DNA from 2 places in the Streptomyces sp. NA02950 genome. Region 1 is predicted to be linked to the other one. Evidence: riboswitches for the same ligand, from Rfam matches in the RefSeq annotation. Region 1 holds a riboswitch; the other holds the start of a gene.

Region 1 (15,004 bases):
GGTGAACGAGGAGCGGCGGCTGGAGTACCGCTTCCTGGACCTGCGCCGTGAGCGGATGCACCGCAACATCATGCTGCGCTCCGCCGTGATCGCCGCGATCCGGCAGAAGATGACCGCCCAGGGCTTCAACGAGATGGCGACCCCGATCCTGTCCGCCACCTCCCCCGAGGGCGCGCGCGACTTCCTGGTCCCGTCCCGGCTGCACGCCGGCAAGTTCTACGCGCTGCCGCAGGCCCCGCAGCAGTTCAAGCAGCTGCTGATGATCGCGGGCTTCGACCGCTACTTCCAGATCGCGCCCTGCTTCCGCGACGAGGACGCCCGTGCCGACCGCTCGCCGGGCGAGTTCTACCAGCTCGACGTCGAGATGAGTTTCGTCGAGCAGGAGGACGTCTTCGAGGTCATCGAGAAGGTCATGACCGAGCTCTTCGAGGAGTTCGGCGGCGGCCGCCATGTGACCTCGCCGTTCCCGCGGATCCCGTTCCGCGAGGCGATGCTGAAGTACGGCTCCGACAAGCCGGACCTGCGGGCCCAGCTGGAGCTCAGGGACGTCAGCCATGTCTTCGCGGGCTCCGGCTTCAAGGCGTTCGCCGACAAGCACGTCCGCGCCCTGGCCGTGCCGGACACCGCCGACCAGCCGCGGAAGTTCTTCGACCAGATGGGCGAGTTCGCGGTTCTGCACGGGGCCAGGGGGCTCGCCTGGGTCCGGATCGGCGAGGACTCCAAGCTGACCGGCCCGATCGCCAAGTTCCTCACCGACGAGGACGTCGAGAAGCTGATCGCCGAGGTCGAGGGCAAGCCCGGCACCTCGGTCTTCTTCGGCGCGGGCGACTACGACGAGGTCTCCAAGATCATGGGCGCGGTGCGGGTCGAAGCCGCCAAGCGCACCGGTCACTTCGAAGAGGACGTCTTCCGCTTCTGCTGGATCGTGGACTTCCCGATGTTCGAGCGGAACGAGGACACCGGGCAGATCGAGTTCTCCCACAACCCGTTCTCCATGCCGCAGGGCGGTCTGGAGGCCCTGGAGACCAAGGACCCGCTGGACATCCTTGCCTGGCAGTACGACATCGTCTGCAATGGCACCGAGCTGTCCTCGGGCGCCATCCGGAACCATGAGCCGGAGGTCATGTTCAAGGCGTTCGAGATCGCGGGCTACTCCCGCGAGGAGGTCGAGCGCGAGTTCGGCGGAATGCTCCGCGCGTTCCACTTCGGCGCCCCGCCGCACGGTGGCATCGCCCCCGGCGTCGACCGCATCGTCATGCTGCTGGCCGACGAGCCCAGCATCCGCGAGACCATCGCCTTCCCGCTCAACGGCAACGCCCAGGACCTGCTGATGGGCGCGCCCAGCGAGGTGGACGAGGCCCGGCTGCGGGAGCTGCACCTGTCGATCCGCAAGCCGCAGATCAAGCAGGCCGCGAAGAAGGACGACCAGCAGGCCGAGGGCCGGGCGGAGAAGCCCGCGGAGTAGCGAGGCAACCACTCCGGCACCCCAGCGGGTTCTTCAAGTGTGAAGAGCTCTATGAGGGTGCGGACACGGACCGGACGGAGGGCCGCGGGCGCGCTGACCGCCGCCGCCCTCCTCCTGTCGGCAGTGCCGCTGACCGGATGCGACGCGGACGGCGGTCACAGGGGATCCCCCGGCCACCCCGGCGCACCGGACACCTTCACGGACGGCGCGCCGTCCGGACCCGGGGCGGCACGTGAGCCCGCGAACGCCCACCACCCCGGGCGGGGCGGCCCGGTCAGCTTCGCGGCCCGTGCCGCCGCCGCACCCGAACTGACCCGGGAACTGCCCGGGCTCGGGCCGCGGACCCGGGCCGAACTGCCGGACGACTCCGACCAGGTGGTGGTCGTCAGCGGCACCGGCCGGAACTCCTCCCTCTCCACCGCGGTGCTCTACGAGCGGGTGGAGGCGGACGAGGAGAACCACGGCACCCGGCGCGGTACGGGCGACGCGGGCGCGGCCTGGCGGGCCGGAGCCTCCTGGATGGCCCACAACGGGCTACGCGGCTGGACCGACCGTCACCACCAGGGCGATCTACGCTCCCCGATCGGCGTCTTCGGGCTCACCGACGCGGGCGGGCGACGCAAGGACCCCGGCACAGCGCTCCCCTACCACCACGCCAAGAGGGCCTTCACCATCCATGGCTCCGGCTCCGAGGGCGAGCCGCTGTCCGGGTCCTTCGGCTATGTGGTGGCCATCAACTACAACCGGCGGGCGGGCGTCTCACCGCTCGATCCGGTCCGCCCGATGGGCTGGAACCGGGGCGGCGGCATCTGGCTCCACGTGGACCACGGCGGGCCCACCCAGGGCTGTGTCAGCCTCTCCCGGAAGAACATGAAGAACCTGCTGCTGACCCTGGATCCGCGGCGCCATCCGGTGGTGGTGATGGGCGACTCCGCGTCCCTCGCCCGCTGAGCAGGACAGGGCCTGGTGCCGCGTCAGCCGAGGTTCGCTCCGCTCGCCGCCCTGGCACGCTCCCCCAGCTACCGCTGGGAGGTGCCCCCTCTCGCTGCGTTGGCCGAAAGCCCGAGCAGGCCCACGACGAGGGCGTCCCCGCCGCCTCGCGATCGCACGCACCAGGACGCCTCGCTGCCGGGCAAACCTTGGCTGACGCGCTAGCTGTGGACACCGGGCTCCGACAGCCGCCGGTCCACCCCGCACGGCTCGCCGCGCTCCTCCGTACGCGCCGCCCGGAGCACCGCGCGCAGCAGCCGCCTGGGCGTGGTGCGGTGCTGCCACAGCACCGCCCGTACGCCGTACTCCATCACCGCCATCAGCTCGGTCTCCCGCAGCTCGCCCGCGACCAGTACCACCCGCTGCGCACCGCCGCGCACCAGATGGCGCAGCTCGGCCCCGGCCACGTCGTCGAGACGTTCGGCGAGCATGACGGCCACGGTGGCGGGGGACTCGTCACCGGTGATCAGCTCGACGGCGGGCTGATGCTGGAGATGGCGGACGACCCCGGCCCGCGAGAGCGGGTCGGGGCCGTGGACCGTCACCGTGACCCGTGCGTCCGGCACTGTGTTCCTCGACTTCCCCGTGGTGTGGACTCACAGGGTCATCGGAGGGACTAAACGAACGGTTGCCGGGCGCTCAACGGGGCCCCGCGCCCCGCCGGGGGCACACGGGTCCAGGGGCTTACGCCGTCGGCTGCTCCGCGCCGCCGAACCGCTCCCGGTAGGACTCCAGGTCATCTTCGGTGATCTTCGCGAAGAGCACCGGGGGGACGGTGAAGGCGGTGCCCGCCGGGACCGACGCCAGCGCCCTGGCCTCCTCCTGGCCCACCCACGGCGCGGTGTCGTCGGTCAGCGCGAACGCCGACCGCATGGCCCTCGCGGAGGGCGGGATGAACGGCTCCGAGACGATCGCGTAGAGGTGGATCAGGTTCATCGCGGTGCGCAGGGTGAGGGCCGCGGCCTCCTGGTCGGTCTTGATCTCCAGCCAGGGGGCCTTCTCCTCCAGGTAGGAGTTGCCCGCGCTCCACAGGGCGCGCAGCGCCGCCGCCTTGCGGAACTGGAGCGCGTCCATGTGCTCCTCGTACTCCGCGAGCAGCCGCGCGATCTCCTCGTTGAGACGCTCCTCGGCCTCACCGGCGGCCTTCCCCGCCGGGACCTCGTCGCCGAACCGCTTGCGGGAGAAGGACAGCACCCGGTTGACGAAGTTGCCGAGGGTGTCGGCCAGATCCTTGTTGACGGTGGCGGAGAAGTGCTCCCAGGTGAACGAGGTGTCGTCGGACTCCGGGGCGTTGGCCATCAGGAAGTAGCGCCACTAGTCGGCGGGCAGCAGCTCCAGCGCCGCGTCGGTGAATACACCGCGCTTCTGCGAGGTGGAGAACTTGCCGCCGTAGTACGTCAGCCAGTTGAAGGCCTTGTGCCCGCCGGAACCGGCACGCCCCAGTCCAGGTCGCGGGTGATCGACCGGTCCTGGAGCCCCTCGGCAGCCACTTGCGGACGATCGAGGACGCCAGCGTCGGCCAGTGCTTGCCGTGCTCGTCGACCCAGGCGCCGACCTCCTCGGCCAGCGTGGACTGGAGCAGGAACAGATGCTTGGTCTCCCGCACCTCCAGATCGCTGCTGCCGCTGATCGCCGAGCGCGCGTCGATCAGATCGGTCGGGTCCAGCACCCGGGTGCAGTTCTCGCACTGGTCGCCGCGGGCCTTGTCGTAGCCGCAGTGCGGGCAGGTGCCCTCGATGTAGCGGTCGGGGAGGAAGCGGCCGTCGGCGTTGGAGTACACCTGACGGATCGAGCGCTCCTCGATGAAGCCGTTCGCCTTCAGCTCGCGGGCGATGGTCTGGGTGATCTGCACGTTCTGCTCGGAGGAGCTCCGGCCGAAGTAGTCGAACGCGAGCCCGAAGCCGTCGTAGATCGCCTTCTGCGCGTCATGCTGCTGGGCGCAGAACTCGTCCACCGGCAGCCCCGCCTCCTTGGCGGCCGGCTCGGCCGGGGTGCCGTGCTCATCGGTGGCACAGATGTAGAGCACGTCATGGCCGCGCTGGCGCATATAGCGGGAGTAGACGTCGGCCGGGAGCATGGAGTGGGTGACGTTGTCCTTTACGAGCTGCCCATATCGTATCCGAGCGCAGGGGGCCACCCGCGCGGGTGTTTTCCCGCCGCGGACAGCCCCCCGCTACCGGGTGCGTGACCTGCGTCAGCCCTTGACGGCGCCTGCCGTCCGCGCCTCCTTGAGCCAGTCCGGGAACTTCCGCACCAGCTGTGTGAACACCTCCGCGTCGGCCACCGCGCGCGGGTCGAGCCCGGCGTGGAAGAAGCCCGTGTTGTCCACGGCCCGCTTCTCCGGCACGGCCAGCGCGGCCGACGTGTCCAGCTTGCGGAGGAAGTCGAAGCCCTTCGCCTCCGGGTCGCCGAACGCGATGAACTGCCAGAACAGCGGCAGCCCGGCCGCCGCGCACAGCGCCTTCTCCGCGGCGGGCTTCCCGGTGGGGGCACCGTCGGTCTGGAAGATCACGAGCGCGGGGTCGGTGGCGCCGGACTTCTTGTAGTGGTCGATGACCGCGTCGATCGCCGTGTGGTAGTTCGTCCGCCCCATGTGGCCGAGCGCACCGTGCAACTCCTCGATGCGGCCGGAGTGGTTGGCGAGGTCGAGCTCGGCGGTGCCGTCGATGTCGGTGGAGAAGAACACGACGGGGACCGTGCCGGTGCCGCCGGCGGCACCACCGAGGTGTGCGGAGAGGGCCACGGCCTGGTCCGCGAGGTGCTGGACGGTGCCGTCCTTGTAGTAGTTCCGCATCGACCCGGACCGGTCGAGGACCAGGTAGACGACGGCACGCGTGCCGCTGATGCCCTGCTTCTCGATCGCCTCTCCGGCGGCGGTGTACAACCCGACCAGCTCAGGAGCGTTCTCCCGCACCCGCTCGGCCCCCACGGCCGAGTGCTCTGCCTTGGCGTCGGCCTTCGCTTCGGCAGGGGCCTCTTCTGCTGGAACGTCCGGCTCCGCCTTGGCCGCCGCGACGGCCTTCGCCTTGGTGGCCTTGGCCCTCGCCTTCGTCTTGGCCGGGGCCTTGGCCCCTTCCGCCTGGGCGGGCTCCGCCTTCGCCGTCGCCTCGGCTGCGGCGGTGTCCGCCGTGTCGTCGGCCGCGGCCTCCGGCTCGTTGCTCTCCGGCTTCGCCTCGGCCGCGGCCTCGGGCTCCGCCTCAGCGGCGGTGTCGGCCTGCGGTTCAGCCGCCGGGGCGGGCTTCTCGTCGGCCTTGGCCTTCGGCTTGGCCGGGGCCTCGGCTTCTTCCGCCCCGGCGGCAGCCTCGGGCTCCGGGGTGGCGGCGGCGCTTTCGGCCGCCGCCTCCGCGGGCTCGGGCTCGTCTGCCACAGCGGCGGCGGGTGCCTCGTCGGCTGCCGCCTCCGCCTCGTCGGCTGCCGCCTCCGCCTCGCCGGCGGACGTGTCCGCATCGGCGGCGGACGTGTCCGACTTCGCCTCCGGGGCGGGCGAGGGGGAGCCCAGGATTTCGTCCAGCGTCTTCAGCGGTTCGGCAAAGGCCGGGTCCGGCGGGGTGTCGTCGCCGGCGGGCCGCGGGGCCGGGGTCTTGGGCTCGGGCTGGGGCTCGGGCTCCTCGACCGCTACGGCCGTCGTGGCGGGCTCGCCCGGCGCCTCTGCCCCGGCCCCGGCCCCGGCCTCAGCCGCCTCGGCCCCGGTCCCGGCCTCAGCCGCCTCGGCCGTCTCGGCGCCCTCAGCCGAGACGGCCTCCGTTTCCCCGGGCTGGGTGTCCGGGACAACTGCGGCCTCCGGCATGGCGGAGTCGTCCGCCGTCGTGGCGCGGGAGCGTCCGAAAACTTTGCGCAGTAGGTCCCGTATGCCCATGGGAGATACCTCTCACGTGTCGTGTGCGGTGCATGGCGGTGCATGACCGTGGTGCCGAAAGGCTAGCGGGCCGCTCGGTCACCTTCTTCCGCCGATTCCGGTCGCCCGCCGTTCACTCATGGTTCACGAGCCCGACGCCGCACCGAGGTTCTACGCCCATAGCTTCACGCCGAAAGAGGATTCCGACGTCATGTCGGTGCGGGCCGCGCGAGCGGGTCCCCCAGAAGCCTTACGTGACACTCTTACGGAGGGGAAGACGTGCGCAAGCTACTGCCGCTCATCAGCGCTCATCCGGGCGGTCGTGCCGCGCTGACTTGCCGGTACCGCTGCGGTGACGCCTGTTTCCACGAGGTGCCGAACACCAGCGACAACGAGTACGTGGGCGACGTCATCGCGGGTGCCGCGTCGCGCCGTTCGCTGCTGCGGGCGGGCGCCGTGGTGACCGTGGCCGCCGCGACCGGTGTCACGGCGGTCGGCCGGGCACCGGAGGCGTCGGCCGCCGAGGCCGGAGCGGCGCCGTCGGCCTCGGCGACCGCCGCCGAGGGACGGGCGGCACGAGGCCTGCGCTTCGCGCCGGTCGCGCCGAACACCGAGGACGCGGTGGTCGTCACCGAGGGCCACGACCAGAACGTCGTCATCCGGTGGGGCGACCCGATCCTGCGCGGCGCGCCCGCCTTCGACGCGGACCATCAGTCGGCCAGGGCGCAGGCGGGGCAGTTCGGTTACAACAACGACTACATGGCCGTCCTCGACGTTCCGCACGAGCGGGACCGGCAGCTGCTCGTGGTCAACCACGAGTACACCGACGAGGTGCTGATGTTCGCCGGGTACGACGCGAACAACCCGACCCGCGAGCAGGCCGAGATCGGCTGGGCCGCGCACGGGCTGTCCGTGGTGGTGGCGCAGGAGGACCGCCGGCTCGGGAAGCTGACCGCCGTCAACCGCCACCGGCTCAACCGCCGGATCACCGGAACCACGCCGTTCGAGGTCACCGGCCCCGCGGCGGGCAGCAAGCTGCTGCGCACCTCGGCCGACCCGACCGGCAGGCGCATCCTGGGCACGCTGAACAACTGCGGCGGTGGCATCACCCCGTGGGGCACCGTGCTGTCGGGCGAGGAGAACTTCAACCAGTACTTCGCCAACGGCGGTTCGGTGACCGACCCGACGACGGCCGCGCGCCTCAAGCGCTACGGCATCGCCGGTGCCGCGTCCGAGCGCAAGTGGGAGCGTTTCGACCAGCGCTTCGACGTGGCGCGGGAGCCCAACGAGTCCAACCGCTTCGGCTGGGTCATCGAGATCGACCCGTACGACCCGGACTCGACCCCGCGCAAGCTGACCGCGCTGGGCCGCTTCAAGCACGAGGCCGCCGAACCCCGGTTGACCGAGGACGGCCGCCCGGTCCTCTACATGGGCGACGACGAGAAGTTCGACTACTTCTACAAGTTCGTGTCGGCCAAGCGCATGATGAAGGGCACCAGCCGCGCCGCGCGCGAGCACAACCGCACCCTGCTGGACGAGGGCACGCTCTACGTGGCCAAGTTCACCGGTGACAGCCCGGCCGCGGAGATCGACGGCACCGGGAAGCTGCCCGAGGACGGCGAGTTCGACGGCAGCGGCCGCTGGATACCGCTGGCGAGCGGCGACACCTCCCACGTGGAGGGGATGACCGCCGAGGAGGTGTACGTCTTCACGCGGATGGCCGCCGACAAGGTGGGCGCGACGAAGATGGACCGCCCCGAGGACGTCGAGCCGAGCCCGCGCACCGGCCGGGTGTACATCGCGCTGACGAACAACACCGACCGGGGCAAGCAGGGCAAGGCACCCGTCGACGAGGCGAACCCGCGCAACGGCAACAAGCACGGTCAGATCCTGGAGTTGACCGAGCACTGCGGCGACCCGGCCTCCCGCCGCTTCGGCTGGCGGCTGTTCCTGGTCTGCGGTGACCCGGAGGACCCGGCCACCTACTTCGGCGGCTTCCCGAAGGACCAGGTCAGCCCGATCTCCTGTCCGGACAACCTGACCTTCGACTCCTACGGCAACCTGTGGATCTCGACGGACGGCAATGCCCTGGGCAACCACGACGGGCTGTTCGGAGTGGCCACCGCGGGCCGTCGCCGCGGTGAGGTCAAGCAGTTCCTGACCGTGCCGAACGGTGCCGAGACCTGCGGTCCGATCGTCCAGGACCGGCGGGTGCTGGTGGCCGTGCAGCACCCGGGCGAGATGGACGGGGCGAGTGTGGAGAAGCCCAAGTCCACCTGGCCGGACGGGCCGGGCAAGCTGGTCCGCCCGTCGGTGATCAGCGTCTGGCGGCGCGACGGCGGGAACATCGGGGTCTGACCCCGGCCGTCCTACCGCCGTTCGGCCGCTCAGCCGCTCAGCCGCCGTCCGCGGTCAGCCGTTCGAGTCGGCGGCGCGCGGCGCCCAGCGAACGGCCCCTGGCGCCCGTACCGGCCCAGGGGTCGTTCTCCAGCCGCTCCCCGATGGTCCGCACCGTCCAGCGGTCGGCGGTGAGCGCGGGGTCGTCGAGCTCCTCGGCGTCGATCGGTGTGGCGACGGGGGCGCCCGGCCGTGACCGCACCGCGTAGGGCGCCACCGCCGTCTGCGCGTACGCGTTCCGCTGGATGTCCAGGTAGAGCCGGCCACGCCGGTTGGCCTTGCGGGTCTCCGTGGTCAGCCGGTCGGGGTGGCGGGCGGCCAGTACTTCGGCGGTGTCCCGGGCGAAGGTCCGCACCGTGTCGAAGTCCGCGCCGCGGTCGAGCCGGACGACGACATGGAGGCCGCGTGAGCCGGTGGTCATCAGCTGTCCGGGCAGTCCGATGTCGCCGAGCAGTGCGCACACCCGCCGGGCCGCCCACCGCACCGCCTCGAAACCGGACTCCCCGGGCGGATCGAGGTCGAAGACCAGCCGGTCGGGGTGGTCGGGACGGTCGGCGCGGGAGAGCCAGCGGTGCGGGGTGATACACGCCTGGTCGACGAGGTAGACGAGGGTGGCGCTGCCGTCGCACACCACATGGGTGACCTCGCCGCCTTCTTTCGGCAGCACGGCCCGGCGCACCCAGTCCGGAAAGTAATCGGGGGCATTCTTCTGCATCAGCGGCTTTCCGCCGATTCCGTCCGGATGGCGTTCCATCATCAATGGGCGCCCGCGCAATTGCGGCACCATGAGCCGGGCGACCGCGCGATAGTGATCGACAAGATCGGACTTGGTGATTCCGTCATCGGGGAAGAGCACTTTTCCGGGCCGGCTGATCTCGACTGTGTGATGCCCGGCCCTGACCTTCCGTACATCGGGCCCTTTCGCGCTCATAACGGGCGTCCCCTTTCGTGGGCATATCGAGGCCGAGTAACCGTCGGGATCCGTGACTAAACTCGTCAGTCCTGAAAAAAGGATGGACAGTGAAAGCGGGGGAAAACATGGCGAGATCGGGTGCGCTCGGACCGCCGTCCGCGGGCGGCCGGAGCAGGCTTCTGCAGAGCCCGCTCGCATTGATGGACACCACCATGGACCAGCTCCGTACGCTGATCGTGGTCCACGAGGCCGGAACGGCCTTGGGCGCGGCGCGTGTTCTGGGACGGGAGCAGTCGAGTGTGCAGAAGCAGCTCGACACCATGAACCGCAACTTCCGTGAGCTGTGCGGCGAACCGCTGGTCCTCAAGCAGGGGCGCGGCAAGGACGTGCTGTTCACCGGCACCGGGGAAACCCTCGTCGCATTGGCGCGCGACACGCTCGGCGACTGGCTGGAGGGGATCCACGAGTCACGGCGGCGGCTCGGCCGAACGCTGATGGTGGGCACCACCCGCTTCACCCTCGGCTATCTGGCGGGTGCCGGGGAGCGGGTGGCCGAGGAGTTCCGGCAGCGCGGTATCGAGCTCAAGGTCGGCCATGTCCGCACCCGCGACGTACTGGCCAAACTGCGCGCCAAGGAGGTGGATCTGGTCTGCGGCAGTGTGGTGACCAGGCCCGGCGGTGACCATGAGCTCGGCGACTTCGATGTGATGGAGTGGCGCCGCAACGGTGTCTCGCTGCTCACCAATCTGCCCGAGGAGGAGCTGCCCGGCCCGACGGTCGAGGCCGGTGAGCTGCGCACCGTCCCACTGGTGATCTCGGCGAGCGGGCTGATGAACGGGGTACTGCACACCTGGTTCGGCGCCGACTACCGCGGCAAGCTGCATATCGCCGCCGAGATCGACACCGTCAACTACGGCTTCGAGCTGCTGCGTTCGGGGCTGCTGCGCGGCTGCATGCTGGTGACCAAGGGGGTGGCGGACGCCGCGGGCGATCCGCGCGTCGCCCAGGGTCGGGAGCTGCGCGCCGTGGAACTGGTCAATGACACCGGGCCCCGACTCGAGGTGCTGCTCGGCGCCTTCACCCGCCGCGGGGAGCGCGACCACTACGACGCCTCCCATCCGCTCAATCAGCTGTGGAGCGCGCTGGCGCTGGAGAACGAGCGGTGGCAGCGCGAGCAGCGCTGGCCCACGGCGGGTTTGGAGCCCGATCCGTTCGAGCTGGCCAACTCCTGGGATCCGAGCGAGAGCTGACGACGGCCGCTCAGCGCTCCGCGGGAAGTGCCGCGAGGTGCCGTCATGCGTCTGCGGTCGCGTCGTGGCCGTCGCGCCCACGCGGCGAAAGCCGCATATCGACACAAGCCCCGCCCCCCTTCGGGGCGCGACCGAACCGCACCGGACTTGAGCGAGGCCGCTCAGCGCCCGGTCCGGTGCAGATCCAGCTCGACCAGCAGGGCCCGGTGGTCGGTGTCGGGCAGATCCAGGAAGCGGGCCGTACGCGGCCGCAGCGCGTCGCTGACCAGGACGTGATCGATCTGCGTGCCCAGTGCCGGGGTGGTGGCGCTCGGCCAGCTCGGCGTCCGGGAAAGCCCCGCGGCGCGGGCGCTGTCCCGCATCCCCGTGTCCAGAATGGCCCGGAAGGCGGTATGGTCCTGGCTCGCGTTGAAGTCCCCGGCGATCAGGGTGGGGTGCTCGCCCCGCTCGGCGGCGTAGCTCCGCAGCCGTCCCAACTCGGCGCGCCAGATGCCCAGCTGGCCCGGCATCGGCGGCATGGGGTGGGCGACCTGCACCCGCAGCCGCTGCCCGGCTATCCGCGCCACCGCCCCGGGCATCGCCAGCTCACCGGGCAGCCCCTTCCCGTTCTCCAGCGGGAAGCGGCTGAGGATCGCCGAGCCCTGGGCGGGGCGGCCGGTGACCACGTTCCGGTACGGATACGCCGCGCGGATGTCGGCCGAGCGCAGCGCCGCCGCACAGCGCCGGTCGCACTCCTGGACCGAGACGAGGTCCGGCCGCTCCCGGCGCAGCGCGTTCAGCAGCCCGTCCGTGGCGCCGCCGAACTCCAGGTTGGCGGTCAGCACCCGCAGATGGGCGAGGACCGGGCCGCGCGGCGCGGGGGCGGGACCGCTGTCGTAGGGCTGGACGAACCAGGCGGTGACCGCGGCGGCGGTCAGCGCCCAGCCGCATCCCAGCGGCCAGCGGGCGACCACGCTGAGCAGCAGCCCGAGCCCGGCGGGGAGCAGCAGCCAGGGCAGGAAGGCCAGCAGCTGGGGGATCGGGGTGATGCCGTCGGTGTCGGCGGCCCGGCAGCCCACCACCACGCTCACCGCGGCCAGGAGGAGTGCCGCGCACCAGGCCGCCGCCTGCCGCCCGCGCCCGTCGGGGAGCCGTGCCAGCCGGCGGGCGGCTCTCCGGGCGGGTGCGGTGGCACGGTCCTCCGCGACGGTCGTCTCCACGCCGGGCCTCTCGATCGGAGCGGGATCCCACATTCTCTCCCGCGCCCAGGACGCCCGGCCGGGCCGCCCGTTCGGCCCGGCCGTCCGCCCCGCCGTCCCGGGCCCAACGGTCCAGTACGGAGATGATCTTGCGTAATCGTCAGCGTACGGCGTGTGAGCATTGACACTTCGTCAGAGGTTTGGTGTGTGCCAAAATGTTCCTCAGCGTTTTCGCGTGCTCCGGGGTCGGTGCAACTCCGAACCGGCGGTGACAGTCCGCGACCCGGCCGAATCCATCGGCCGGCCGATCCGGTGGAATTCCGGGACCGACGGTGACAGTCCGGATGGGAGGAGGTACGCGGCGGTATCCGTGGCGCACGGTGGGACCCGCCGGACGGCAGGGCGGCCCGGACCGTGCACCGCGCCGCTTCTGCCCGCGTCCCCGGAATCGATCCGCAGGGAACAGGGGCAGGAGGGCCACAGCCCATGGCAGTGATGGAGCAACGGGTCGGGACGGAACGTCTGCTGGCCGTGGAACAGGCGAGCGAGGCATTCGCCGAGGGCGGCTTCGTGGTCGTCTTCGACGACGCGTCGCGGGGGCGCGAGGGCCATCTCGTGCTCGCCGCGGAACACACCCATGAGGGCGCCCTGCGCCAGATGCTGGACCATACCTCCGGCGTGGTGTGTGTGGCCCTGCCGCACGACCGCGCCGCCCGGCTGTCACTGCCGCAGATGGTGGAGGAGAACACCGGTCTCCAGGCGACCGCCTTCACCGTCTCGGTCGATCTGCTCGGGCCCACCACCACCGGCGGCTCCGCCCTCGACCGCTCGCACACCATCCAGGCCCTCGCCGATCCGCGCACCACCCCCGAGCAACTGGGCCGCCCCGGTCATGTCTTCCCGGTGCGCGCGGTGCCCGGCGGGGTGCTGGAGCGGGCCGGATACCCCGAGGCCGCCGTCGATCTGTCCCTGCTGGCCGGGCTCTCCGGCGTCACCACGATGTGCGAGGTCGTCCGGGCGGACTGGAACACCGCGTGCCACGGCGACCTCAGCAGACTGGCCGCGAGCCGTCTGATGCCGATGATCTCGGTGACCGACCTGGCCGCGTACCGGCTGGCCGCGCGGGCGCTGGGCCGCTGAGCCCGCGTCCCGCGCCCGTGTCCCCGGCGGCCGCTAACCGCCGTTCCGCCGCAGCGCCAGCACCGTTGCGACGGTGTCCGCCTGGTCCGCCGGTTTGTCCTCCCGGTAGCGCAGCACCCGGGCGAACCGCAGGGCGACCCCCGCCGGATAGCGCGAGGAGCGCTGGAGACCGTCGAAGGCCACCTCCACCACCAGTTCCGGACGCACCCGCACCACCCAGCCGTCGTCGCTGACGGCGATCGCGAGCAGTGCCTCGGTCTGCCAGGACAGCAGCTTGTCGGTGAGCCCCTTGAACGTCTTGCCGAGCATCGCGAACGTGCCGTCCGGCCGCCGCGCGCCCAGATGCAGATTGGACAGCTTCCCGGTGCGCCGGCCGTGCCCCCACTCCGCCGCCAGCACCACCAGATCGAGGGTGTGCACCGGTTTGACCTTGAGCCAGGAGGCCCCGCGCCGCCCCGCGCCGTACGCCGACTCCAGCCCCTTCACCAGCACCCCTTCATGCCCCCGGGCCAGTACGTCGGCGGCGAACTCACCGGCCGCGCGCCGGGTTTCGGGATCCTCCGGGTCCTCGGCCACCAGCCGCCGCACCCGCCGGGGCTCGGGCGCCACCCGGGCCAGTTCGCCGTGGCGCTCCCGGGCCGGGAGCCCCAGCAGCTCGCGGTCGTCCACGGCCAGCAGGTCGAAGAAGACCGGGGACAGCGGCAGCGCCGCCGAGGCCCCGGCCACGTCGAGGCGGGAGCCGACCCGGGCGGAGGTCTCCTGGAACGGCCGCGGCCGCCCCTCGGCGTCCAGGGAGATCACCTCCCCGTCCAGGACCGCCCGCTCCACCGCCAGCTCCCGCGCCGCCGCGACCACCTCCGGCAGCCGCCCGGTGATCTCGTCGAGGGTGCGGGTGTAGATCCGTACGTCGTTCCCGTCCCGGTGCACCTGGACCCGGATGCCGTCCAGCTTCTCCTCGACCGCGCAGGGGCCGAGCCGGTCCATGGCCTCGTCCAGGTCCTTGGCGGTCTGCGCGAGCATCGGCAGCACCGGCCGCCCCACCTCCAGCCGGAAGTCGGCCAGCGCCTCCGGGCCGCGCCCCAGCAGGGCTTCGGCCACCGCGCCCAGCGAGCCGCCCAGCATCACCGCCCGGCGCACCTCCACCGGCGGCGCACCGGCCGCCGCCGCGAGCCCCTCCACCGCCAGCGCCTCCAGCGCGCCCTGCCGCAGCTCCCCGCTCAGCAGCCCGAGCAGAAAGCGCTGCTCGTCCTCGGTCGCGGAGCACATCAGCTCGCCCACCATCTGCTTCCGCGCCGCGGCCGCGCCGGTGCCCGAGACCGCCGCGATCCGGTCGAGGGCCCGGTGCACCTCCAGCACCGTGAGCCGCGGCTCGTCGGCGGGCTCGTACCGCTCCCGCAGGGTGGACCAGCCCACCCCGGTGCGGCGCTGCGGCAGCCTGCCCGAGAGATACGTGATCACCACCGGGGCCTCGGCAGGCTCCGTGCGGCGGAACAGCCCGGCCAGGGCGGCGGTCTTCTCCGAACGGGCGGAGGTGGCCGCCACCTTCCGGGAGGTCCGCGCGACATCTGCCAGCAGCATGGCTTCAGCCTGCCCCGCCCGGGGCCCGGCCGCACCCGGGCCGGAGGGGCCCGCGCCGGGGGGGCCGGGACGGCGGAAGCGGCATACATTGGCACAGGGGGCCGGGTGGAGGCGGGTGCCGACACAGGGAGCGCGCCACGGGACAGCAGATCGACTACGAGGCCATCTTCGAGGCCATCCCGACCCCGGTGCTGATTCTGGGACGCGACCTGGTCATCGTCGCGGTGAACGACGCGTATCTGCGGGACACCCAGCGCA
Region 2 (15,004 bases), 2.7 Mb from region 1:
GCGGGCAACGTGGTCGCCGCCGAGGGTGTGCGCGACCTCATCGAGGCCGGTGCCGACATCGTCAAGGTCGGTGTCGGACCGGGCGCGATGTGCACCACCCGGATGATGACCGGCGTGGGCCGCCCGCAGTTCTCCGCGGTGCTCGAATGCGCCGCCGAGGCGCGGAAGTTCGGCAAGCACGTCTGGGCCGACGGCGGTATCCGGCACCCGCGCGACGTCGCCATGGCGCTGGCCGCCGGAGCCTCCAACGTGATGGTCGGCTCCTGGTTCGCGGGCACGTACGAGTCGCCGGGGGATCTCCAGCACGCCGCCGACGGACGGCCGTACAAGGAGAGCTTCGGCATGGCCTCCGCGCGCGCCGTGCGCAACCGCACCAGCGAGGAGTCGGCCTACGACCGCGCCCGCAAGGGGCTGTTCGAGGAGGGCATCTCCACCTCGCGCATGTTCCTGGACCCGGCCCGGCCGGGCGTCGAGGACCTGATCGACTCGATCATCGCGGGCGTCCGCAGCTCCTGCACCTACGCGGGCGCGGGCTCCCTGGAGGAGTTCCACGAGCGCGCCGTGGTCGGCGTGCAGAGCGCCGCGGGCTACGCCGAAGGCAAGCCGCTGCACGCCAGTTGGGATTGAGCGTTGCCCACTGGCGAGTGAGCCGAAGGGGCGCGTCGCTGTCGAAAGGGAGAGCGCGCGGAGGCCCTGAGGGACGAAGGGCCGAGCACGGTCGACCGTCGACAGGGACTTGAGCGCCCCGGAGGAGAACCGAGCCCCCAAAAGGGGGAGGTGGCCCCCACTCGGCTCGGGTGAGTGGGGGCCACCTGCCGTTCAACCGGCCGGTGTCACCGCGGCATTCCGCGCTGCTCACCGCGGGTGCGGGGCAGGGCGTGACGCGGCGGGCTGTTGAGCGTGATCTGCCGAACCAGCTGGTGGAACGAGACCAGCGCGGCAACCGGCGGCAGACCGGCGACCGCCATGCTGGGCGCGTTCTTGGGGGCGTGGGCGACACACAGGAAGACCGCGATGGTGGAGAAGAGCACCACCACGGCCCAGGAGTGCGCGGCGCCCCTCCGGTGCAGCGCGGCCCGCAGCACCGACAGCGAGGCGACCAGCCACGGTCCGTAGACCAGCAGCGGCCACCACGCGGCCATGGACTCCGAGGTGCTGGGGGAGGCCAGATAGCGCAGCGGGGGATAGGAGATCATCCCGCCCAGGACACTCAGCATGGCGACGATGACCGTGGTGACCGCCGCGAACAGCAGGCTGGTCAGCTGGATCCAGGGCATCGTCGGCAGCCGGAAGCGCACCCGGCGCCGCTTGCCGCGGCCCGCGCGGACCTGGGCGTGGGAGGACGGAGGAAGGGGGCCGGCGGGGTGCGGCGGCTCCTCGGGGGAGGACGTCTGGAGCAGCCGTGCCAGATCCCCTTCCAGGTCCCAGCGGCCCTCGATGGTCTCCGGGTCCGGGAGGGGAAAGGGGTTCATCTCGTAGTCGACGTCCGCGTCGAACCGCTCTCCGGGAGCGGGGGCGGGTCGGTGGCCGGTGGGTGGGGGCCCGTAACCGCCCGGCCTCGGCTCGGTGTACGTCATGCCTTGACGCCCGGTTCCGTGGTGCCGGAGCGCTGGAGGAAGTCGGCTTCGATCCGGTTGAGCGCCCGGAGGAACTCCTCCCACACCCTCGAACAGTATTCGAGCGGGTAGCGTTCGTCCTCACCCCCGTGGTCCCGGGCCCGGAACACGGGTTCGGGACGGAGCGCTGAGTGTTCGGGCGGTTGCAGACTGTCAGTGGTCACGTCCCCACCAACGACCGCTAAAATGGTGCCGTATCGCGGCATTCGGGTGAATCGCGCGCTCACGCGCGCAGTATCCCGCAACAATTCCCCGCCGCACGCCCCCGCGCGCAACGTTCATCCACTCATGCGCAAGAGTGGTGCATTACGGCCGTGGGCGGACGGCTCATAGGGTCTTGCGCTGACGTGGAGTGTCGGGGACCGACTGCTCGGCGATCCCCACCTGCGGGTTTGTCGTCGGGCAGCCGCATGTCCGCCGTCGGTCGTCCCGTCACCCGACCCGCAGTGACATAAGGAGCCACCCAAGTGTTGGAGCACGGCGCAGCCCCGCCCACGATCCCGCGCCCGGAGCCAGAACCTCCGGCGTCCGGGTTCGGCGCCCGGCTGATGCGGCGCAAGCCCGTGGAGCGGCTGGTCGCCGAAGGCGGTCAGGGTGCGGGGGGATCCCTGCGGCGTTCGCTCGGAATGTGGCAGCTCACCATGATCAGCATCGGTGCCACCCTGGGCACCGGCATCTTCGTGGTGCTCGGCGAGGCCGTCCCGGACGCGGGTCCCGCGGTCGTCGTGTCGTTTGTCATAGCGGGGCTGACCGCCCTGTTCTCGGCGCTGTCCTACGCGGAGCTGGCGGGCACCATCCCGGTCTCCGGGTCCTCGTACTCGTACGCCTACGCCACCATGGGCGAGCTGATCGCCTGGGTGTGCGGCTGGTGTCTGATCCTGGAGTACGGCGTCTCGGTGGCGGCCGTCGCCGTCGGCTGGGGCGAGTACCTCAACGAACTGCTCGACGGCACCCTCGGCATCACCATCCCCGACGCGCTGTCCGCCCCGCCCGGCGACGGCGGGATCTTCAACCTGCCCGCGCTGCTGGTGGTGCTGCTGGCCATGGCGTTCCTGCTGGGCGGCGCCAAGGAGAGCGCCCGGGCCAACACCGTCATGGTCGGGGTGAAGATCGCGGCGCTGATCCTCTTCTGCGCCGTCGCCTTCACCGGTATCCGGGCGGGCAACTACACCCCCTTCATGCCGCTGGGCATGGCGGGCGTCAGCGCCGCCGGCGCCACCCTGTTCTTCTCCTACATCGGCTTCGACGCCGCCTCCACCGCCGGTGAGGAGGCCAAGAACCCGCAGCGTGACCTGCCGCGCGCGATCATGCTCTCGCTGGTCATCGTCACCGCCCTGTACTGCGTGGTCGCGGCGGTGGCCGTGGGCGCGCTGCCGTGGAAGCAGTTCGACGGCTCCGAGGCCGCGCTGTCCGGGATCATGGAGAAGGTCACCGGCCAGAGCTTCTGGGGCGTACTGCTGGCCGCCGGTGCGGTCGTCGCCATCGCCTCCGTGGTGCTGACCGTGCTCTACGGCCAGACCCGCATCCTCTTCGCGATGTCCCGCGACGGCCTGGTGCCCAAGGTGTTCTCCACCGTCCACGCCCGGACCGGGGTGCCGCGTGCCAACACCGTGATCGTCTCGCTCTTCTGCGGCGTCCTCGCCGCCGCCATCCCGCTCGGCCAGCTCGCCGACGCCACCAGCATCGGCACGCTGTTCGCCTTCGGGCTGGTCAACATCGCGGTGATCGTGCTGCGCCGGACCCGGCCCACCATGGAGCGCACCTTCCGGGTGCCGCTCTCGCCGCTGTTCCCGCTGATCGGCCTGGGGCTCTGCCTGTGGATGATGGGCAGTCTGGAAGTCGTGACCTGGGTGGTCTTCGGTGTGTGGATGGCCGTCGGCCTTGTGTTGTACTTCGGATACGGCATGCGCCGCTCCCGACTGGCCACAGCAGAAAAGTGACTCCCCCGCAGTGCGACTGAACGACCTCGACGAACGCATCGTCCACGCCCTCGCCGAAGACGCCCGCCGCAGTTACGCCGACATCGGCGATCTGGTCGGCCTGTCCGCCCCCGCCGTCAAACGGCGGGTGGACCGGCTCCGGTCCGAGGGGGCCATCACCGGCTTCACGGTGCGGGTCGATCCAGCGGCGCTGGGGTGGGAGACGGAGGGCATCATCGAGCTCTTCTGCCGCCACAACACCTCGCCCGAGGACATCCGACGGGGTCTGTCGCGCTATCCCGAGGTGGTGTCCGCGTCGACCGTCACCGGCGACGCGGACGCCGTCGTCCAGGTCTTCGCCGCCGACATGCGCCACTTCGAACGGGTCCTGGAGCGCATCGCGGGGGAGCCGTTCGTGGAGCGCACCAAGTCGGTGCTGGTGCTCTCGCCGCTGCTGCGGCGCTTCGGCTCCGGCGCTCCGGCCTGACCCGGCCGGGGCTCTCCGGCCCGTGTGCAACAAATCCACGGGACGGGCCGGAAACACGTAATGAATCGACGGCGGATGCGCAACGGTCGCGCCTTGTCGGTCGTTCTCGGCCGGACGTACCGTTTTTGGTGTCGCTTCCTCCCCCTGGATCCCCCAAGGTCTGCCCATGCCGCCGCTGCGCACCGCCCTGCTCCAGAGCTCCGGTCACCCCGGCGACCCCGCCCGTAACCTCAAGGTCCTCGACGCGGCCGCCGAGCGCGCCGCGGCCGACGGCGCCGGACTGCTGATCGCCCCGGAGATGTTCCTCACGGGCTACGCCATCGGCGACGGCGTCCAGGAGCTGGCCGAGCCGGCCGACGGGCCCGGCGGGCAGGTCGCGGCCGCCATCGCCGCCGCGCACGGCCTCGCCGTCCTCTACGGCTACCCCGAGCGTGACCAGGCGCGGCCGGAGGTCGTCTACAACTCCGCGCGGCTGGTCGGCCCGGACGGCACCGAGCTCGCCAACTACCGCAAGACCCATCTCTTCGGCTGCTTCGAGCGCGACGCGTTCACCCCCGGTGACACCCCCGTCGTCCAGGCCGACCTGGGCGGGCTCACCGTCGGCATCCTGATCTGCTACGACGTGGAGTTCCCGGAGAACGTCCGGGCCCACGCCCTGGCCGGAACCGATCTGCTGGTGGTGCCCACCGCGCAGATGCACCCCTTCCAGTTCGTGGCCGAATCCCTCGTCCCGGTGCGGGCCTTCGAGAGCCAGATGTACATCGCGTACGTCAACCGCACCGGACCCGAGGGCGAGTTCGACTTCGTGGGGCTGAGCTGTCTGGCGAGCCCCGACGGCACCACCCGCACCCGGGCCGGCCGGGCTGAGGAACTGGTGATCGGCGACGCCGACCCCGAGCTGCTCGCCGCCTCGCGCACCACCAATCCCTATCTGCGCGACCGCCGCCCCGGGCTGTACGGGGCGCTGACCTGAGCACCGGCGCCCCCCGCGCCCGCCCCCTCCCCACCCCGCGTACACCCCCGCACGACCGCAAGGAGTCCGTACCGATGACGTCCATGCCCAACGCCGTGCCCGGCGAGCACGAGCCGCAGCACGCCGACGCCCTCCCGCCCATCACCATGTTCGGGCCGGACTTCCCCTACGCCTACGACGACTTCCTGGCCCACCCGGCGGGCCTGGGCCAGATCCCGGCCACCGAGCACGGCGCCGAGGTCGCGGTCGTCGGCGGCGGTCTGTCCGGCATCATCACCGCGTACGAGCTGATGAAGATGGGCCTGAAGCCCGTCGTCTACGAGGCCGACCGGATCGGCGGACGGCTGCGCACCGTCGGCTTCGAGGGCTGCGACGAGTCGCTGACCGCCGAGATGGGCGCGATGCGCTTCCCGCCGTCCTCCACCGCGCTCCAGCACTACATCGACCTGGTGGGTCTGGAGACCCGGCCGTTCCCCAACCCGCTGGCGCCCGAGACCCCCTCCACCGTCGTCGACCTCAAGGGCGAGTCCCACTACGCCCGCACCATCGACGACCTCCCGCAGGTCTACCGCGAGGTGATGGACGCCTGGAACGCCTGTCTGGAGGAGGGCGCGGACTTCTCCGATATGAACCGCGCCATCCGCGAGCGGGATGTGCCGCGCATCCGTGAGATCTGGTCGCGCCTGGTGGAGAAGCTGGACAACCAGACGTTCTACGGCTTCCTCTGCGACTCCTCGGCCTTCACCTCCTTCCGGCACCGGGAGATCTTCGGCCAGGTCGGCTTCGGCACCGGCGGCTGGGACACCGACTTCCCCAACTCCATCCTGGAGATCCTGCGCGTCGTCTACACCGAGGCGGACGATCACCACCGCGGTATCGTCGGCGGCAGCCAGCAGCTTCCGCTGCGGCTGTGGGAGCGCGAGCCCGGGAAGATCGTCCACTGGCCGCAGGGCACCTCGCTGTCGTCCCTGCACGGCGGCGATCCGCGCCCGGCCGTGACCCGGCTGCACCGCGCCGCGGGCGACCGCATCGTGGTGACGGACGCGGACGGGGACATCCGCTCGTACCGGGCGGTGGTCTTCACCGCGCAGTCCTGGATGCTGCTCTCCAAGATCGACTGCGATGACTCGCTCTTCCCGATCGACCACTGGACGGCGATCGAGCGCACCCACTACATGGAGTCCAGCAAGCTCTTCGTCCCCGTCGACCGCCCGTTCTGGCTGGACGAGGCCGTCGACGACAAGGGGGAGCCCACCGGACGCGACACGATGAGCATGACGCTCACCGACCGGATGACCCGCGGCACCTATCTGCTGGACGACGGCCCGGACCGCCCGGCCGTCATCTGCCTCTCGTACACCTGGTGCGACGACAGTCTCAAGTGGCTGCCGCTGTCGGCGAACGAGCGGATGGAGGTCATGCTCAAGTCGCTGTCGGAGATCTATCCGAACGTGGACATCCGCAAGCACATCATCGGCAGCCCGGTCACCGTCTCCTGGGAGAACGAGCCCTACTTCATGGGCGCGTTCAAGGCCAACCTGCCCGGTCACTACCGCTACCAGCGGCGGCTGTTCACCCACTTCATGCAGGACCGGCTGCCCGCGGACCAGCGCGGCGTCTTCCTCGCGGGCGACGACATCTCCTGGACGGCGGGGTGGGCCGAGGGCGCCGTACAGACCGCGCTCAACGCGGTGTGGGGCGTGATGCACCAGTTCGGCGGCGCCACCGACCCCAAGAACCCGGGGCCGGGCGACCGTTACGACGAGATCGCGCCGGTGGAGCTGCCGGAGGACTGAGCCGGACCGTCCGCACCGCGAGTCGCTCCGGCCGGCAGCGGGGTGAGCAGAAAGCGCCCGACCAGACCCACGCTCGCGCCGATGCGCTCGGTGAACTCCTCCGCCAGCTCCGGGAGTCCGCGCAGCCCCCACAGGGCGCGGAACGCCGCCCACGCGGCGTCCCGCGCCCGGTCCAGGCTCCAGGAACCCACCAGATGGGTCAGCGGATCGGCCACGTCCAGCAGATCGGGGCCGGGCATCAGCTCCTCCCGGATCCGCTCCTCCAGCCCGGTGAGCAGGGCCCCGACCCGGTCGAAGTCCCCTTCCAGCGCGGCCGGTTCCGCATGCCGGGCCCGGCAGGTGTCCACCAGTGCGAGCGCCAGGTCATGGCCGATATGGGCGTTGATCCCGGCGAGCGCGAACTGCACCGGGCGCACCTCCGGATGGCACCGCAGCTCGAACAGCGGCCGCCAGCAGGCGGGCGGCCGACGGCCCGCCGCCGCCGCGTCCACCGCGGCCAGATAGCGCCCGGCGAAGCGCACGTCCAGCTCCTCGGTGGCGGCCGGATCCTGGAAGTACCCGGCCGCGAGCCCCCGGCCCACCTCCTCGGTGACCGACAGATACACCCGGTTGAAGACCGCCACCCCGTCCCCGGGCGGCAGCGCCGTGCCGAGCGCGCGCATCCGCGCCACGACGCTCCTCACACTCCGCGGCGGTGCGGGCCGCGCGCCGGTCGGCATCGTCATGGACGCAAGCGTGGCAGCCCGGACCCCTCTACGTCCGGCCGAGTGCCACCGCTTCCCCGGATCGGCCTAACGCCGTCAACCGCGGTACAGGGCCGCCCCGTGCCGGTGGACCGCCGCCCATCCTGGGACCGGCAGACCCTGGATAGCGGCCGGGGGCGCGGTGACGATGGAGGAGTGCCCCGATCGGAACTCGCCGACTTCCTGCGACGCTGCCGAGCCCGGCTCACCCCCGCCGACGTGGGGCTGACGCCCGGCCCGCGGCGCCGTACCCCCGGACTGCGCCGGGAGGAGGTGGCCCGGCTGGCCGGGATGTCAGCTGACTACTGCACCCGGCTCGAACAGGGCCGCGGCCCGCGCCCGTCCCGCCGGATGCTCACCGCGCTGGCCCGTGCGCTGCGGCTCACCGACCCCGAGCGCGACCACCTCTTCCGGCTGGCGGGGGAGGAGCCCCCGCACGATCCGGCCACGTCCGGACATATCCGCCCCGGACTGCTGCGCGTCCTGGACCGGCTGTACGACACCCCCGCGCAGGTGGTCACCGACTGGGGCGAGGTGCTGGCCCAGAACACCATGGCGGCCGCCCTGTTCGGTGACCTCACCGCACGGCCGCCGGGGGACCGCAATCTCGTCCGGTCCTTCTTCACCCGGCGGACCGGCCCGGGACTGCCCGAGACCGCCGGGGAACGCGAGGAGCGTGAGGAGCGCCAGGATCGCGCCCGGAACCTGGTCGCCGATCTGCGGGCCGCCCTCACCGCCCGCCCCGACGACCCCGGCCCCGCCGCGCTGGTGGCCGAACTGCGGGCCGGGAGCCAGGAATTCACGGCGCTGTGGGAGGCCGGCGCGGCGGCGGTACGGCGCTCATCGATACGGCGGTTTCGGCATCCGGTGGTGGGGGATCTGGAGCTGGAGAGCGAGGTGCTGCTGAGCGCGGACCACGCCCAGCGGCTGATCGTGTACACCGCCCGTCCCGGCAGTACGGCCGCCGAACGGCTGGAACTGCTCGCGGTCGTGGGCCTCCAGGACCTCGCCCCGAGCGGATGAGTCCCCGGTCGCCCGGCCGCGTCGCCAGTTGTGCCGGTCGCGCGACGGTCGCGTCCCCGCGGCGGCGTCTGACGGCTCTGGCCCCGCTGCCGGTGGACGAACCGGCCGACCGCGCGCGCCGGGGCGCTCGGCCGGACCCACCCCACGCCCCGCCACGAGGCGTACCGCGGCGTCAGCCGGAGGTGCTGCGCTGCGCCGATTCGGGCTTGTGGGCCGCGTCGCCCGGCGCGTGCGCGGTTTCCCGGGCCGCTCCGCGCAGCACGCCCGCACCCGCCACCAGGCCCAGCGCGCCCACCGTGACCAGGCAGAACGACACCGTCAGCGAGGTCATGTCCGCGATCGAGCCCATCGCCGCGGGGGCGATCAGACCGGAGGTGTAGGTGATCGTGGCCACGCCCGCGATGGCCTGGCTGGGGGCCGGGCCGCTGCGGCCCGCGGCGGCGAACGCCAGCGGCACCACCACCGCGATGCCCAGCCCGATGAGGCCGAAGCCCGCGATGGCGAGCCCCGCGTTCGGTGCCGTGACGACCAGGAGGCCGCCGAGCGTGGCGAGCACCCCGCCCGCCCGTACCGTGCGGACCGAACCGAACCGGCCCACCACCGCGTCGCCCGCCAGCCGGGCCCCGGCCATGGTGCAGGAGAAGGCCGTGGTGCAGGCGGCGGCGACCCCGGGGGAGGAGTCCATGACGTCCCGCAGATAGACCGCCGACCAGTCCAGGCTCGCTCCCTCGGCGAACACCGCGCAGAACCCCACCGCGCCGATGATCAGCGCGGAGCGGGGCGGAAGCGCGAAACGGGGCGGCGGATGCTCCTCGGTGGCGCTGTGCAGATCCAGCACCCAGTGGCAGGCGATCGCGCCCAGCAGGGTGAGGGCCCCGGCGGCGATGGCCAGATGCGGCCGGGCGTCCGCCTCGGCGTGGGCCGCGACCGTGCCCGCCGCCGAGCCGATGAGCGCGCCCGTGCTCCACATCCCGTGCAGCCCGGACATGATGGGCCGCCCAAGCCGGGTCTCGATCTCCACGCCGAGGGCGTTCATGGCAACGTCGGACATCCCGGCGGTCGCGCCGAACACGAACAGCGCGCCGCACAGCCAGACCGGGCCGGGCACCAGCGGGGGCACCGCGAGCCACAGGCACCACAGGGCCAGCAGTCCGCGCAGTGCCGCACGGGCGCCGAAGCGGTGGCTGATCCGCCCCGCCAGCGGCATCGCGAAGGAGGCCCCGATCGCGGGGAAGGCGAGCGCCAGGCCGAGTTGGCCCGCGCCGATGTCCAACCGCTCCTGGATCCAGGGGATGCGGGTGGCGAAGTTGCCGGTGACCGCGCCGTGCACCGCGAACACCGCCGCGACGGCCCTCCGCGCCCGCCGTATCGGGACCATCTGAAGGGCCCCGGATTCCGTACCACTGCTCATGGCTGTCGCTCCCTCCCCGAAGCGCGGCCCTTCCCTTGTCCTGCCTGTCCTGTCTTTCCCCGCCCTGTCCTGGCTGTCCTGTCCTGATGCCGGTGGGAAACTATCAGGGAGCCTGCCTGATAGATAGGCGATGTCTCCGGACGTCCGTCTGGAAGGATTCCGGCATGACCTCGACGCGTGGCCCCGCCATGGGCCGCACCGCCTCTCCGCGTACGGCACGGGCCATCAACGACCGCCTCGCCCTGCATCTGCTCAAGGACGAGGGCCCGTTGACCGCGGGCCAGCTCAAAACGCTGACCGGTCTCTCCCGCCCCACGGTGGCGGACCTGGTGGAGCGGCTGCGAGCGGCCGGACTGATCGCGATCGTGGGGGAGGCGGGGGCGGAGCGGCGCGGGCCCAACGCCCGGGTGTACGGGATCGTCGCGGAGGGCGCGTACGTGGCCGGGGTGGATGTCCGCACCGACAGCGTCGCCGTCTGCGTCGCGGATCTGCTCGGCCGGACGCTGGCCGAAGCGTCGCTGCCGGTCGCCCCGGACGCCGACCCCGCGCGGACCGTCGCGGACGCGGTGGCCCTGGTGGAGCGCACCGCCCGGCGGGCCGGGGCGGACCGGCTGCACCACATCGGGGTGGGCGCACCCGGTCTGGTCGACCCGGCCACCGGGGTGCTCAACTCCCCGGCCGGACTGCCCTCCTGGCACCGCGAGCTGGCCGACGCGCTGCACGGCGGGCTGGCGGCGCCGGTGCTGCTGGAGAACGAGGTCAACCTCGCCGCGGTCGCCGAACAGCGGCTCGGCGTGGTGCGCGACCGGGACACCTTCGTCCTGCTGTGGCTCGGTCACGGGGTGGGCGCGGCCGTGGTGCTGGACCGGGTGCTGCGGCGCGGCGCCTCCGGCGGCACCGGCGAGATCGGCTTCCTGCCGGTGCCGGGGACGACGGGACTGCCCTCGGCGACCGGCTGCGACGGCGGCTTCCACGCTCTCGCGGGCAGCCGCGCGATCTGCGCGCTCGCCCGGGAACACGGTGTGGACGCGGCGTCGGCGGGCGGTACGGACGACGCGGGGGCGGCGGAGGCGGTACTGCGGGCGGCCGTCGCGGCGGGGGAGCGGGCCGCCCCCTTCCTGGACGCACTCGCGTCGCGCGTCGCCCTCGGCGCCGCGGCGGTGACCGCGGTGCTCGACCCGGGCTGTGTGGTGCTCGGCGGTGAGATCGGCCGCGCGGGGGGTACGGCCCTCGCCCATCGCGTCGAAGCGCACGTCGCCCGGATGTCCCCCCTGCGCACCGAGATCCGCCCCGGAACCGTCGGCGGCGGGGCGGTCCTCCGCGGCGCGGTCCTCACCGCGACGGACGCGGCCCAGAACGCCCTGTTCGGCGCGGACCACGCGGACTAGCTGCCGGTCGGGCCCGGCCTCGGCCCCGTCCACACACGCCGGTACGGCACCGCCATCGCCCCTGTCGCGGCCGATCCGCGACCGGTTGGGACGCGGCGGCGGCCCCCGGTCTTGCTCCACGCGCGGTAGGGCACCGCAACCGACCTCCTGCCGCGGCCGGTCCGGCACGGCCCTCGCCTCGTCGCAATCCCGCGCGGCCGAGCCGCGGCCCGAGCGGCGGGCCGCTGGTCACCGGCCTGCCGCGGTGGCCGCCCCGGTCGGGCCCCGGCTTCGCGGACCCGGGCCACCCCCCGGGGGTGAGGGAGGCCACAGGGGGTGGGCCTCCATGTCTGCTGATCGTCATGGCAGACTGGGCGCGTACCAGTGACGTCAGCGCACTCCGGGGTCGGTGAAAATCCGAACCGGCGGTTACAGTCCGCGACCCGCCCGCCGCCAGCGGCCGGTTGACCAGGTGAAATTCCTGGACCGACGGTGAAAGTCCGGATGGGAGGCAGTGCGCGGCGAATGCGACATCACCGGTGCGCCGCCATCGGCGGTCCGCGCTGTTTGGGTGTGGGCCCGTCTGCCGAGCCCGGCGTGCCGACGGCGCCGTTGTTCGCTTGTGTCGTTTCCGACAGCCCCGGAGTCCGTGCCCGAAGAGGCAGGAGGACCCGGTGGCCACCGCAGCCGAAGCCGACGCGATGCGCCATGCCGTCGCGCTCGCAGCCCGCGGCCTCGGCCACACCAGCCCCAACCCCGTCGTCGGCTGCGTCATCCTCGACGCTCGGGGCCGCACCGTCGGTGAGGGCTGGCACCAGCGGGCCGGCGGCCCGCATGCCGAGGTCCACGCGCTGCGCGCCGCGGGTGAGCGGGCCCGTGGCGGGACCGCGCTGGTCACCCTCGAACCCTGCAACCACACCGGCCGCACCGGGCCCTGCGCCCAGGCGCTCATCGACGCCGGGGTCGCCCGCGTCCGTTACGCCGTCGCCGACCCCACCGCCGCGGCCCGGGGCGGTGCCGCCACCCTCGCGGCCGCCGGAATCGATGTCGCGGCCGGACCGCTGACCGACGAGGCCGAGGCGGTCAACGAGGCCTGGCTGACCTCGATGCGGCGCGGCCGCCCCTTCGTGCTGTGGAAGTACGCGGCCACCCTGGACGGCCGCAGCGCCGCGGCCGACGGCACCAGCCGCTGGATCACCTCCGCCGCGTCCCGTGCCGATGTGCACCGGCTGCGCGCCGAGGCGGACGCCGTGATCGTCGGCTCCGGCACGCTGCGCGCCGACGACCCCCATCTGGCCGTACGTGACCGGGACGGGGTCACCCAGCCGCTGCGGGTCGCCGTCGACACGAACGCGACCGCCCTGAAGCCCGACGCCCGCATCCTGGACGACGCCGCGCCCACCCTCGTCGCCGTGGCCGAGGACGCCGACACCGGACACCTCCCGGCCGGCACGGAGAGCGTGCGGCTGCCCCGCGCCGCGGCGGGGCGCGGCCTCGACATCGCCGCGCTGCTGACCGCCCTGCACCACCGCGGGGTGCGCTCCGTACTGCTGGAGGGCGGGCCCACGCTCGCCGGGGCGTTCCTCGCCGCCGGGGTCGTCGACAAGGTCGTCGGCTATCTGGCCCCCGTTCTGCTCGGCGCGGGCCCCGCCGCCCTCGCCGACGCCGGAATCACCACCATCGCGCAGGCGTTGCGCCTTACCACGGCCGACATCACGCGGCTCGGGCCCGATCTGCGCGTCACCGCTGTTCCCGCAGCCCCCCTCGCCGAGGAGAACTGAAGTGTTCACCGGAATTGTCGAAGAACTGGGTGAGATCGTCGCCATCGAGAACCTGGGCGACGCCTCCCGCTTCCAGGTGCGCGGCCCCGTCGTCACCGACGGTGCGAAGCACGGCGACTCCATCGCGGTCAACGGCGTCTGTCTCACCGTCGTGGACCTCGACGAGGGCTCCGCGGGCGGCGAGTTCAGCGCCGATGTGATGGCCGAGACCCTGAACCGCTCCAGTCTCGGCGCGCTCGCCGTGGGCTCCCGCGTCAACCTGGAGCGCCCCATGGCGCTCGGCGGGCGGCTCGGCGGCCATATCGTCCAGGGCCATGTCGACGGCACCGGCACCATCGTCGAGCGCAAGCTCTCCGAGCACTGGGAGACCGTCAGGATCTCGCTCCCCGCCGATCTGAGCCGCTACGTCGTGGAGAAGGGCTCCATCACCGTCGACGGCATCAGCCTGACCGTGGTGGACGCGGGCCTGGACTACTTCACCGTCAGCCTGATCCCGACGACGCTCGCCCTCACCACCCTCGGCGTCAAGCAGACCGGAGACCCGGTCAACCTCGAGGTGGACGTGGTCGCCAAGTACGTCGAGCGGATGCTCGGCGACCGCGCCCACGGCCCCGCCGCCACCCCCGGCCCCACACCCGCCCGCGCGTCCGGAACCACCGACGGGGAGGCCGTCTCATGACCGCCCTCGACCGGCTGGTCGCCGGGTCCGGACCGATCCACCGCGAGGCCACGGGCGTGCCCGTCCCGAGCGCGCCCGTCCTTGGAAGGAGTGCCATGAGCGAGGCATACGCGGAGACCGAGCCGCACACCGCCGAGCCGCAGCCGACCACAACCCCCGCGCCCCTGCGCGCCGCCGGGGCGTGGCCCGACGAACTGGCGCTGGACTCCGTCGAGCGGGCCGTCGCCGACATCGCCGCGGGCCGCCCCGTCGTGGTCGTGGACGACGAGGACCGGGAGAACGAGGGCGATCTCATCGTCGCCGCCGAGAAGATCACCCCCGAGATCGTCGCCTTCATGATGTCCGAGTGCCGCGGGCTGATCTGCGCCACTCTTGCGGGCACCGACCTCGACCGGCTGGAACTGCCCCAGATGGTGGAGCAGAACTCCGAGTCCATGCGTACCGCGTTCACCGTCTCGGTCGACGCCACCGCCGAGCACGGCGTCAGCACCGGTATCTCCGCCGCCGACCGGGCCACCACCCTGCGGCTGCTGGCCGATCCGCACAGCACCCCCGGCGACTTCGCGCGCCCCGGCCACATCTTCCCGCTCCGCGCCCGCCCGGGCGGGGTGCTCGCCCGCGACGGTCACACCGAGGCCGGGGTCGACCTGGCCCGGCTCGCGGGGCTGCGCCCGGCCGCCGCGATCGTCGAGATCGCGGGCGAGGACGGCGCGATGCTGCGCCTGCCCGACCTGGTCACCTTCGCCCGTAAGCACGATCTGGCGATCATCTCCATCGAGAACCTGATCGCCCACCGCAAGGCGCTGGAGCCCGCCGTGCGGCGCGAGGCCAAGACCCGGCTGCCCACCGCCTTCGGCGACTTCCAGGCGTACGGCTACCGCTCCACCGCCGACGGCGTCGAGCACATCGCCCTCGTCCACGGCGAACTCGGCGACGGCGAGGACGTGCTGGTGCGGGTCCACTCCGAATGCCTCACCGGCGATGTCTTCCACTCGCTGCGCTGCGACTGCGGCCCCCAGCTGCACGCCTCGCTGGAGCGGGTCGCCGCCGAGGGCCGCGGTGTGGTGCTCTATCTGCGCGGCCACGAAGGGCGCGGTATCGGGCTGCTGTCCAAGCTGCGCGCGTACCAGCTCCAGGAGCTCGGCCGGGACACCCTGGACGCCAATCTGGAGCTGGGGCTGCCCGCCGACGCGCGGGACTACGCCGCGG

Evidence for each region. Region 1 has a riboswitch for FMN ahead of HUT19_RS19560 (3,4-dihydroxy-2-butanone-4-phosphate synthase). Riboswitches for the same ligand answer to the same signal wherever they lie in the genome.
Region 2: another riboswitch for FMN. It lies ahead of ribD (bifunctional diaminohydroxyphosphoribosylaminopyrimidine deaminase/5-amino-6-(5-phosphoribosylamino)uracil reductase RibD); the one in region 1 lies ahead of HUT19_RS19560 (3,4-dihydroxy-2-butanone-4-phosphate synthase).

The regions. Positions count from the first base shown of each region.
Region 1 covers NZ_CP054916.1:4,496,990-4,511,993, reverse strand. The annotation lists gene aspS (aspartate--tRNA ligase) at 1-1,465, shown strand, start outside; gene HUT19_RS19600 (hypothetical protein) at 1,523-2,416, shown strand; gene HUT19_RS19595 (DNA-binding response regulator) at 2,617-3,021, opposite strand; partial or broken gene HUT19_RS19590 (methionine--tRNA ligase) at 3,140-4,592, opposite strand; gene HUT19_RS19585 (VWA domain-containing protein) at 4,650-6,242, opposite strand; gene HUT19_RS19580 (PhoX family phosphatase) at 6,570-8,648, shown strand; gene ligD (non-homologous end-joining DNA ligase) at 8,686-9,618, opposite strand; gene HUT19_RS19570 (LysR family transcriptional regulator) at 9,801-10,850, shown strand; gene HUT19_RS19565 (endonuclease/exonuclease/phosphatase family protein) at 11,012-12,049, opposite strand; FMN riboswitch at 12,260-12,390, shown strand; gene HUT19_RS19560 (3,4-dihydroxy-2-butanone-4-phosphate synthase) at 12,515-13,168, shown strand; gene HUT19_RS19555 (ATP-dependent DNA ligase) at 13,202-14,746, opposite strand; gene HUT19_RS19550 (PP2C family protein-serine/threonine phosphatase) at 14,896-15,004, shown strand, end outside.
Region 2 covers NZ_CP054916.1:1,759,947-1,774,950, reverse strand. The annotation lists gene HUT19_RS07230 (GuaB1 family IMP dehydrogenase-related protein) at 1-627, shown strand, start outside; gene HUT19_RS07225 (DUF2637 domain-containing protein) at 834-1,577, opposite strand; gene HUT19_RS07220 (hypothetical protein) at 1,574-1,780, opposite strand; gene HUT19_RS07215 (amino acid permease) at 2,084-3,556, shown strand; gene HUT19_RS07210 (Lrp/AsnC family transcriptional regulator) at 3,567-4,022, shown strand; gene HUT19_RS07205 (carbon-nitrogen hydrolase family protein) at 4,189-4,995, shown strand; gene HUT19_RS07200 (NAD(P)/FAD-dependent oxidoreductase) at 5,070-6,791, shown strand; gene HUT19_RS07195 (DUF5995 family protein) at 6,752-7,516, opposite strand; gene HUT19_RS07190 (helix-turn-helix transcriptional regulator) at 7,691-8,557, shown strand; gene HUT19_RS07185 (MFS transporter) at 8,730-9,968, opposite strand; gene HUT19_RS07180 (ROK family transcriptional regulator) at 10,133-11,356, shown strand; FMN riboswitch at 11,727-11,857, shown strand; gene ribD (bifunctional diaminohydroxyphosphoribosylaminopyrimidine deaminase/5-amino-6-(5-phosphoribosylamino)uracil reductase RibD) at 12,010-13,116, shown strand; gene HUT19_RS07170 (riboflavin synthase) at 13,118-13,795, shown strand; gene HUT19_RS07165 (bifunctional 3,4-dihydroxy-2-butanone-4-phosphate synthase/GTP cyclohydrolase II) at 13,891-15,004, shown strand, end outside.